One region of the Prauserella sediminis genome, then DNA from elsewhere that is predicted to be linked to it. Evidence: riboswitches for the same ligand, from Rfam matches in the RefSeq annotation. Region 1 holds a riboswitch; the other holds the start of a gene.
What was found. Region 1 has a riboswitch for thiamine pyrophosphate ahead of thiO (glycine oxidase ThiO). Riboswitches for the same ligand answer to the same signal wherever they lie in the genome.
Positions count from the first base shown of each region.

Region 2: another riboswitch for thiamine pyrophosphate. It lies ahead of FB384_RS13725 (thiamine ABC transporter substrate-binding protein); the one in region 1 lies ahead of thiO (glycine oxidase ThiO).

Region 1 covers NZ_JACIBS010000001.1:2,524,942-2,529,896, reverse strand. The annotation lists gene FB384_RS11585 (MarR family winged helix-turn-helix transcriptional regulator) at 1-15, opposite strand, end outside; gene thiG (thiazole synthase) at 127-906, opposite strand; gene thiS (sulfur carrier protein ThiS) at 923-1,123, opposite strand; gene thiO (glycine oxidase ThiO) at 1,120-2,274, opposite strand; TPP riboswitch at 2,269-2,392, opposite strand; gene thiE (thiamine phosphate synthase) at 2,424-3,074, shown strand; gene FB384_RS11560 (ICP22 family protein) at 3,350-4,327, opposite strand; gene FB384_RS11555 (GntR family transcriptional regulator) at 4,575-4,955, opposite strand, start outside.
Region 2 covers NZ_JACIBS010000001.1:3,003,967-3,008,921, forward strand. The annotation lists gene FB384_RS13705 (maleylpyruvate isomerase family mycothiol-dependent enzyme) at 1-508, shown strand, start outside; gene FB384_RS13710 (GNAT family N-acetyltransferase) at 518-1,078, opposite strand; gene FB384_RS13715 (hypothetical protein) at 1,099-1,407, opposite strand; gene FB384_RS13720 (4a-hydroxytetrahydrobiopterin dehydratase) at 1,508-1,810, opposite strand; TPP riboswitch at 1,945-2,038, shown strand; gene FB384_RS13725 (thiamine ABC transporter substrate-binding protein) at 2,134-3,225, shown strand; gene FB384_RS13730 (ABC transporter permease) at 3,201-4,853, shown strand; gene FB384_RS13735 (ABC transporter ATP-binding protein) at 4,854-4,955, shown strand, end outside.

The sequences.
Region 1 (4,955 bases):
GTTCGGCGTGGTCACCTACGCTCCTTCGATCGCACACGAGTGGGCGTTCACCATACGTTCCCCGCCCCCGACCGAGGAGAACGAGGCGCCGAAACCGTCCCGCTCAGTCGTCCGCACGCGATCACCTCACCGCGGCGGGCTCGACGCCTGCGCCCAGAACCGCTGCGGAATCCGGCCCGCCTCGCGCGCGAGCCTGCCCGCGGTGACGCCCGCGCGCATCGCCGCCGCCATCCGCTCGGGATCCTGCGCACGGGTGACGGCGGTGGACAGCAGCACGGCGTCGCAGCCGAGTTCCATCGCCAGGGTCGCATCGGACGCCGTGCCGATACCGGCGTCGAGGACCACGGGCACGCCGGCGCGGGCGACGATCAGTTCGATGTTGTGCGGGTTGCGGATGCCGAGGCCGGTGCCGATGGGCGAACCGAGCGGCATCACGGCAGCGCAGCCCGCCTCCTCCAGCCGCAAGGCGGTCACCGGGTCGTCGTTGGTGTAAGCGAGGACCGTGAACCCCTCGTCGGTGAGCTGCTGAGCCGCGTCGACCGTCTCGATCGGGTCGGGCAGCAGGGTGCGGTCGTCGGCGTGAACCTCGAGCTTGATCAGGTCCGTGCCGAGCGCCTCGCGCGCCAGCTGCGCCGTCAGCACCGCCTCGGCCGCGGTACGGCAACCCGCGGTGTTGGGAAGCACCGCGATGCCGAGCCTGCGCAACAGGTCCAGCACCCCGGAACCGGAGCCGAGATCGGCGCGGCGCATCGCGACGGTCGTCAGCTCCGTGCCCGACGCGGTGAGCGCGCGTTCCAGAACATCGAGGTTCGCCGCCCCGCCGGTGCCGATGACCAGCCTCGAGGTGAACTTGTGATCGCCGATCGCCAGCATGCCGGTCGGCTCGCCTGCTGCATCGCCTGTCATGTCAGCCTCCGTCCCCTCAACCGCCCTGGACGGCGGTGAGGATCTCCACGTGCGCCCCGTCGCCGACGGCGGTGCGGGGCCATTCGGCCCTGCGCACCACGACTCCGTCGACGGCCACGGCGACGCCCTGTTCGGGCACGTCCAGCGCGGCGAGCACGCCCGCGACGGTGCTGTCGTCGGGCAACTCGCGGGCCTCGCCGTTGACCTGGATGTTCATGACACCCGCTCCTTCACACGATCGGGATGGGCCGCCGCGACCCCGGGCGGCGGTTCGCCACCGGCGAGCCACGCGACGACGGCGTCCGCCGTGACGGGCGCGAGCAGCAGCCCGCCGCGGTGGTGACCGGTCGCGGCGTACACCCCGTCGGCGACCTCGCCCAGCAGCGGAAGATTGTCGGCGCTGCCCGCGCGCAGGCCCGCAGCGGTCTCGACGAGTTCGTACTCCGCGATGCCGGGGAACACGCGCTCGGCGGCATCCAGCAGCCGCCGCACGCCGCGTGCGGTGACGGCCGTGTCGAATCCCGCCTCGTACTGTGTCGCGCCGACCACGAGATCGCCGTCGGCGGATTCACCGCGGCCGCGCGGGACGAGGTAGACGGGCTCGCCCTCGACCATCGCGCGAAGCGTGCCGCTCGGCGGTGGCAGCGTCGTTCGCCGCGAGCGCAGCCGAAGGACCTCGCCCTTCAACGGCCGGATGTGCGCGCCGACGTCCGGCAGCAGCGACCGGCTCCACGCGCCCGCGGCCACCACGATCGCCCCGGCCGGGTACTCGCCGCGCGCGGTGCGCACCACACCCGGCTCGACTGCGACGACCTCCTCCGGCACCGTCACCGCACCACGGGACGCCGCGCCGTCGTGCAACGCAGCCAGCAGGCGACGGGTGTCGACCGCGAGGTCGCCGGGTACGACGAGCCCTCCGGTGACCGCACCCGCAAGGCCCGGTTCGATCCGCCGCAGCTGTCGCGCGGGCACGTACGTCGCCTCGCGGCCCAGCTCGTGCAGGTAACCGGCGAGCGTGTGCAGGGTTTCGGCGTCGGCGCGGTCGAAGGCGGCGACGACCGTACCGGACGTCGAAAGGGCCGGATCGTGCCCGCAGGCCGTCAGCTCCCCTGCGAACGCGGGCCAACGCCGCAGCGACTCCTCGCCGAGCTCCAGCACGTCCTCCTCACCGGGCCACGCCTCGGTCACCGGCGCCAGCATGCCGCCCGCGACCCGCGAGGCAGCGCGTTCCGGCGCCGGATCGAACAACGTCACGCGGTGCCCGGCGGACACGGCCCGCCACGCGACGGCGAGGCCGACGACCCCGCCTCCCACCACGGCCACCTCGGTCGCGCCTGCGACCGAGGCCGGAACGGCGAACTCGGACATACGATTCACGCTCCCTGCGCCGGCATGATCCGGATCAGGTTCCACGGTCGGAGTCAGCGCCGATGCGACTCGGCCCGGTGCTCCCTCTCAGCCCGGCAGGGCTCCCGTGCGGACACCACCAACCTACCGCGGCGCGCTACCGTGATGCCATGCCCGGCCTGAGCGGTGATCGGATTCGCGCGCGCCTCTCCGACGCGCGGTTGTACCTGTGCACACCGATGCGCCCCGACCTCGCGGAGTTCGCCGATGCGGCGCTCGCGGGCGGCGTCGACATCATCCAGCTGCGCGAGAAGCCCGCGATGGAGGCGGCCGACGAACTCGCCGCGCTCGAAACGCTCGCCGAGGTCTGCGCCCGCCGCGGTGCGCTGCTGGCCGTCAACGACCGTGCCGACATCGCGCTGGCGGCGGGAGCGGACGTGCTGCACCTCGGTCAGGACGACCTCCCGGTGACGCACGCCCGCCGCGTCGTGGGCGAGGACACCGTGATCGGCCGGTCGACACACTCGCTCGACCAGGCTCGCGCAGCGGCGTCGGAGCCGGGCGTCGACTACTTCTGTGTGGGCCCGTGCTGGCCGACCCCGACGAAACCGGGCCGCAGCGCTCCGGGACTCGATCTGGTGCGGGACGTGGCGGACACGGTCGACTCGCAACGACCGTGGTTCGCGATCGGTGGTATCGACGCCGAGCGCATGCCGGAGGTACGGACCGCGGGCGCCGACCGCGCCGTCGTGGTGCGTGCCATCACCGACGCCGACGACCCGCGGTCGGCCGCAGCCACCCTTCGCGCCTCGCTGCTGTAGTCCTCCGGGACCGCCCCGCGTGTCCTGCACTCGGCACCGCGTGTCCTGCACTCGGCACCGCGTGTCCTGCACTCGGCACCGCGTGTCCTGCACTCGGCACCGCGTGTCCTGCACTCGGCACCGCGTGTCCTGCACTCGGCACCGCGTGTCCTGCGCCCGGCCGGGCGCAGGACACGCCGTTCCGACGCGGGGCTGCCTCCTCGCGCGTGTTGTCCCCGCGCGTCTCCTGCTGCCGACGGCGGGCACCGGTGAGGCGCGGCGGTCAGGTGTGCCGGTCAGGGTGCAGGCGTCGCCTCGTCCCCTTCGGGTTCGGCGGGCTGCTCGGGCGTGTCCGCCGGTTCCTCGACATCCGTCGGCTCGTCGGTCGGCTCCGGCTCCTCGGTCGGCCGGTCCTCGCCCGGCTGCTGACCTTCCTGTTCCTCCGAAGGCTGCGGCGCCTCCTCGGTGGGAGTGGCCTCGCCGGTGGGATCCTGCGACTCGACGGGAGCGCGATCGTCCGTCGTCGCGGGCGCGTCGCCGTCGCGTCCGTCCCTGACGCCGTCCTCGGAATCGGACGGACCGCGGTCGCCGACGATCGCACCGACCGTGCTGCGCCCCTGACCGTTCAGCGAACCGCCCGTGGCCAGCTCGAAACCGGTGAGCACCAGCATTCCGATGCCGAACACCACGACGCTGGTCGCTGCCAGCACCGGCCATCGCCGCCGGAGCAGGTCGCGCATCCCGTTCGACCTTTCCGACGCCGGGTCCGCGTCAGCGTCCGCCCGTTGCACAGCCGTGAGGCTGCCGACGGGGAGCCGGTCGGTGGGCTGGTCCGCGTTCGACAGGATCCTGCGCGTCGTCGGCCCCGCCGTCGAGCCCTGCTGCGTCGCGGGCAAGCGCAACACCGCGGTGCGGCCCCGCGCCCGGCCTCCGGTCTTCGCCTCGGCGAGCGCCGCGGCCTTGGCCTTCGCCTTGCGCGCGGCCTCCCTGGAACGGCGGATCGAACGCAGGTACAGCTCGCTGCCGACGGTGCTCAGCACGCTGATCGCGCCCGCACCGATGACCGTCCCGTACACGCCGAAGAACGAGCACAGGAAGGCCGCCGTAGTCGCCGCGATCCCGCCCGCGATGACCGGAGCGGGCCGCAGCCCGGACTTCTCCTTCTCCTCGCCCGCCGCATTGCCGACGTCGGCTGCAGCACGGTCGGCTGCAGTACCGTCGGCTGCCCTAGCACCGCCGTCGGCTGCCGCACCGCCTGCCGCGGCGCGTGGCACCGTGCCGTCCGCGGCACCGCGGCCTGCCGCGCCCCCCTGTCCGACTCTCCGTGCTCTGCTGTCTTCGTGAATCCTGTCGTCGTCGGTCATAGCCCCTCTGGTCCGCGCTCACATCCCTCGCCCTTACCCAATGCATCGCATTCGGTGGTCCCGTCGTTTCGGAAAAGCGAGAACTATTCGCGTGAGCGCGGACACCCTGCCGACGTCCACATAGGACGGTAAAGCCACGGTGAAGCACCGCGACCGGCTACGGCCTCGTGAGGGTGGTGACGAACTTGTAGCGATCACCGCGATAGATCGACCGGACGAACTCGACCGGCTTGCCGTCGGAACCGAACGTCTGCCGGTTCAGCAGCAGCACCGGGACACCGACGTCGGCGCCCAGCAGTTCGGCCTCCTCCGGACCGGCGAGCGAGGTCTCGATCGTCTCCTCGGCCCGGTCCATCTCGACGCCGTACCGCTCGGCGAGCGCCTCGTACAGCGACCCGCCCTCGATCATCTGCCGCTTCAGCCCGCGGAACCGCGCAAGCGGAAGATGTGTCGTCTCGAGTGCCATCGGCTCGTCGTCGGCGAGCCGCAGCCTCCGCAACAACAGCACCTTCGCGCCGGTACGGATACCGAGCAGTTT
Region 2 (4,955 bases), 480 kb from region 1:
CCGCGATGTCGTCGCGCACATGATCAGTTACGACGAGCTGGGCGTGGCCGGGGTGCTGCGGCGGTTCGCCCGTGGGCGGTTCAAGCCGGGTGCGGTCAACGAGGTCGGCGTCGCCGAATACGCCTACGAGCCGGACCGGCTGCTGGCGCTGCTGAACGACCACCTGACCCCGCGGGGGCTCACCGTGCTCGGCGGCGCGCGGATCGGCCTGACCGACGGTCTGATCCACCACCAGGACATCCGCCGCGCACTGGGCAGACCGCGGCAGGTACCGACCGACCGGTTGGCTGCCGTCCTGCCCCTCGCCGTGGGCGCACCGCCGCTGCGTGCGAAGCAGCGCCTCCGGGGTCTGCGCCTGGTGGCCGACGACGTGGACTTCTCGACCGGAGACGGCGACGAGGTGCGCGGCCCCGCGGAGCCGTTGCTCATGGCGATCGCTGGACGTCGCGGCGTGATGGACGAACTCGACGGGCCGGGGCGGCCCACACTCGCGGCGCGGATCGGTTGAAGGGCACCGTCAGGCGGTCCGGTCGCCGGCCAGCACCGCGAGGACGTGGACGTCGGTCCGTCCGCCGCTGGTGACAACCGCCTCCCGGCGCGTGCCTTCGCGCACGAAGCCCGCCGCCTCGTAGGCCTCCCTCGCGCGGACGTGACACGCCGCCACCTGCGTCTCCACCCGGTGCAACCCGGCCTCGTCGAGTGCGTAGCCGAGCAGTAGCCGGGTGGCCTCGTCGCGGTGGCCGTCGCCGTAGGGGCCGAGCAGGCCGATCCGGCACCGGCACGACGCGTTGTCCCGGTCGAGCTCGGCCAGTACCGCCTCGCCGATGAACGACCCGGTCGCCCGGTCGACGACGGCGAGGTCGACCCGGTCGCCGCGCCGCCCGCAGGACGCGTACCACTGCTGGGCCGCCGCGAGGTCGTCGAGCGCGGGTACCCCCGTCCCGCGGCCGGGGCACCACGTGAGCGCCTCCTCCCGCATCAGCGCGACCAGGCCGGGAGCGTCGTCGGGCAGCACCGGACGCAACTGCACCAGCTCGCCGGTGAGGACGGGCTGGTGAGCGAAGGCCGGTGCCGTCATCGGGTCCGCGGGTCGCCTGCTCAGTGCGGTTGCGTCTGCCTGCGGTGACCCTTGGCCGTGTAGTACAGCACGGCACCGGCCAGGCCGATGATCATCACGAACGCGGTGCTGCCGACGACGAGCGCCTGGGTGAACGCGTCCCACGGGTCGGGGGCAGCCTGCCGCTTCTCCTCCTGCTCGGCCAGCGCTGGCGTCGCACCCGCCAGCAGCGAGCCGAGCACGGTCAACACCGACAGCGTCGCCGCGGCGGTCGCGCGCCGCAGTCGCCTGCCGGCCCCGATCGCGGACACGGTACGGAAATCGTTGGTACGTAAGGCGATTCGGCTCATGCGCACTCCCTCCCTCTGCTGTCGGATACCCGTGCAACGCCGCGCCACACCGGAAGGTTGCCGGATGACGCGCACGTCACAGGACATGGGTGAGACGGGGTCAGGAGGTTTCCATGATGGCGTCTACGGCACCGTCGATCTCGGCCGCCAGTGAGACATCCTTCTCCGTGAGCCCGCCGGCACTGTGTGTGCTCAGACAGAAACGTAACGTGCGCCAGCGGATGTCGATATCCGGGTGATGGTCTGCGCTTTCCGCCATCTCGGCGACCCGGTTCACCACCTCGATAGCGCGGGGGAAGCTCGGCAGTTTCGCCTCGCGCACGATCGCGTCGCCGTCGCGGTGCCAGCTGGGAAGGTGTTCGAGTGCCGCCTGGATGCGGTCGTCGCTGAGTAACTCCGTCATGTGTCCATGGTGGTGCCGGGAGGGGTAGGCTGCACAGTCGCAGTCGGGCATGTCGGCCGCATCGCGTCGAGATCACCGTTTCGTGATCACGGCGGGTGATCGCGGTGTCTTGATCAAGGGATGACGTGCCCGCCGCCACGGGAGTCCGGTGAACCGGCCGGACTGAGAGGTGGGCGCCGAGCCCACGACCGTTCGCACCTGATCCGGGTCATGCCGGCGCAGGGAGGCAAGCTCCGCTCGAGCCGTTACACGCCGGGCCGCCTGCCCTCCGGATCGCCTGACCGCGGGCCGGGCGCCGCGAACGGTGCCGACGAGGAGAGCCGATGTTGCCGCGCCGCTTGAGCCAGCTGACCGCCGTTGCCGTGACCGGGCTGTTCACAGCCGGGTGCACCTTGATCGGGGGCGGTGACGGCGGTGACGACGACGCATCGTCGGCGACGACGGTCACGCTCGCCACGCACGATTCGTTCGCCGTCCCACAACGGGTGCTCGACGATTTCGAGTCGCGATCCGGGATCCGCGTCGAGGTGCTCAACCAGGGTGACGCCGGCGCGCTGGCGAACAAGCTCGTGCTGACGAAGGCGAACCCCGTGGCCGATGTCGCCTACGGCATCGACTCGACGTTCGCCTCCCGCACGCTCGCCGAGAACGTGTTCGCCCCGTACGACCCTCCGGCCGCCACCGAAGGCCCGCAGCGCTACGCGCTCGACGACGCCGGCGACCACGGTTCGGGTGGTGACGGCGCCCGGCTGACAGCCGTGGACGTCGGCGATGTGTGCGTCAACATCGACACCGAGTGGTTCGCCTCGCGCGACATGCCCGCCCCGCGCACGTTTGCCGACCTGGCCCGGCCGCGATACAGCGAGCTGCTGGTGACGCCGAGCCCTGCGACCTCCTCGCCGGGCCTGGCGTTCCTGCTCGCGACCGTCGCCGACCGCGGCGAGGACGGCTGGCAGGACTACTGGCGCAAGCTCAAGGACGGCGGGGCTCAGGTCGTGAGCGGCTGGAGCGAGGCTTACACGCAGGAGTTCTCGGGATCTTCAGGCAACGGCCCGCGCCCGATCGTCGTGTCGTACGCGTCCTCGCCGGCCGCCGAGATCGGCGACGACGGCACGCCGCGCACCGAGGCGCTGCTGGAGACGTGCTACCGGCAGGTCGAGTACGCGGGAGTGCTCTCCGGCACCGACCGCCCCGACGAGGCGCGCCGGGTCGTCGACTTCCTGCTCTCCCCGGAGTTCCAGCGCACCGTTCCGGAGAACATGTACGTCTACCCGGCCAGGTCCGACATCGAACTGCCCGGTTCGTGGCAGCGGGCCGCCCCGCTCCCGGACGACCCGGCGCAGCTGCCGGCCGACGAGGTCAGCGAGGGTCGGGAGCAGTGGATCGAACAGTGGCGCGCGCTGTACGAGGGCTGAGCCGAGGCGGGCGGCGCGGCCCCGGGGCCGGGCGGGCGCGCGGGGCCGGTGTCGTCGCGCTCGCCGCCCTGCCGATCGCGTTCCTGGGCGTGCTGTTCGCCTGGCCGGTCGTGGCGATCCTGCGGCTCGGTGTCACCGACGGCGAGGTGTCGAGGGCGCTGGCGCAGGCGCAGACGTGGGATCTGGCCGCGTTCACTCTCGGGCAGGCGGCCGCCTCAACGGCCGTGGCGGTGCTCGCCGGCATGCCGGTGGCGTTCCTGCTCGCGCGGGTGCGGCTGCGCGGGGCCGGATGGGTTCGGACGTTCCTGCTGGTGCCGTTCGTGCTGCCGACGGTCGTCGTGGGACTGGCGTTCAAGGCGTTGTGGCCCGGCGGCGGCGTGGCGACGATCGTGCTGGCCAACGCGTTCTTCAACGTCGCCGTCGTGGCGCGCACCGTCGGCGGGCTGTGGGCGCACCTCGACCGGCGCGCCGAGGACGCCGCCCGCAGCTTGGGTGCGTCGCCGTGGCAGGCGTTCCGTACCGTGACGCTGCCCGCGCTCGCACCCGCGCTCGCGTCGTCGGCCGCGGTGGTGTTCCTGTTCTGTTCCACGAGTTTCGGTGTCGTGCTCATGCTCGGCGGCGGGCGCTATCGCACGCTCGAGACCGAGATCTATCTGCGGACCGTCGAGCTGCTCGACCTGTCCGGCGCGGCGGCGTTGTCGCTGGTGCAGCTCGCGGCGGTGGTCCTGGCGCTGGTCGTCGGCGGGGTGGCGCGGCGACGACGGGAACGTGCCGCACCGCTTCGTGCGCCCGTGACGACCGCCCGCAGGCCTGCGGGGCGGGAGTGGTGGGTCGTCGGAGCGGCGCTGACGGTCGTGGCGGGCCTGCTGGTGCCGATCCTGGCCCTCGTCGTCCGCTCGTTGTCCACACGCGACGGCTGGGGGTTCGACGGCTACCGCGCGCTGGCTGGCTCCGGCGACGGCGCGTTGAGCGTCACCGGTTGGGAAGCGGCGCTGAACTCGCTGCGGACCGCCTTCGACGCGACGGTGTTGGCGATGATCGTCGGGGTGCTCGCCGCCGTGGCGCTCGTGGCGGCGGGACGGGCCCGCGGCCGTGCCGCACGGCTGGCCGGGGAGACGCTCGACGCAGCGTTGATGCTGCCGCTCGGCGTGTCCGCGGTGACCGTCGGCTTCGGCTACCTCGTCACCCTCGATGCGCTGCCGGGTGACCTGCGCACCTCGCCGATGCTGGTGCCGCTGGCCCAGGCGCTCGTCGTCGTGCCGCTGGTGATCCGGATGGTGCTGCCCGTGCTGCGGTCGGTCGACGACCGGCTGCGCCAGGCCGCCGCGACGCTCGGTGCGGCCCCCGTGCGGGTGTGGTGGACGGTCGACGTGCCGCTCGCGGCCCGGTCCCTGGCGGCGGCCGCGGCGTTCGGCTACGTCGTCGCGCTCGGCGAGTTCGGCGCGACGAGCTTTCTCGCCCGGCCCGAGGCTCCGACGTTGCCTGTCGCGATCAACGAGTTGATCAGCAGGCCGGGCGAACTCAACACTCAACTGGCTTACGCGGCGTGCACGCTGCTGATGCTCGTCACCGCGGGCGTGGCCGCCGTCATCGACCGCCTGCGGGCGCCGCACGTCGGGGAGTTCTGAATGCTGACCGTGGATCGGGTGACCGTCACCTACGACCGCACGCCCGCGGTGCGTGACGCGTCGCTGGAGATCGCCGACGGCGAGGTGCTGGCGCTGCTCGGG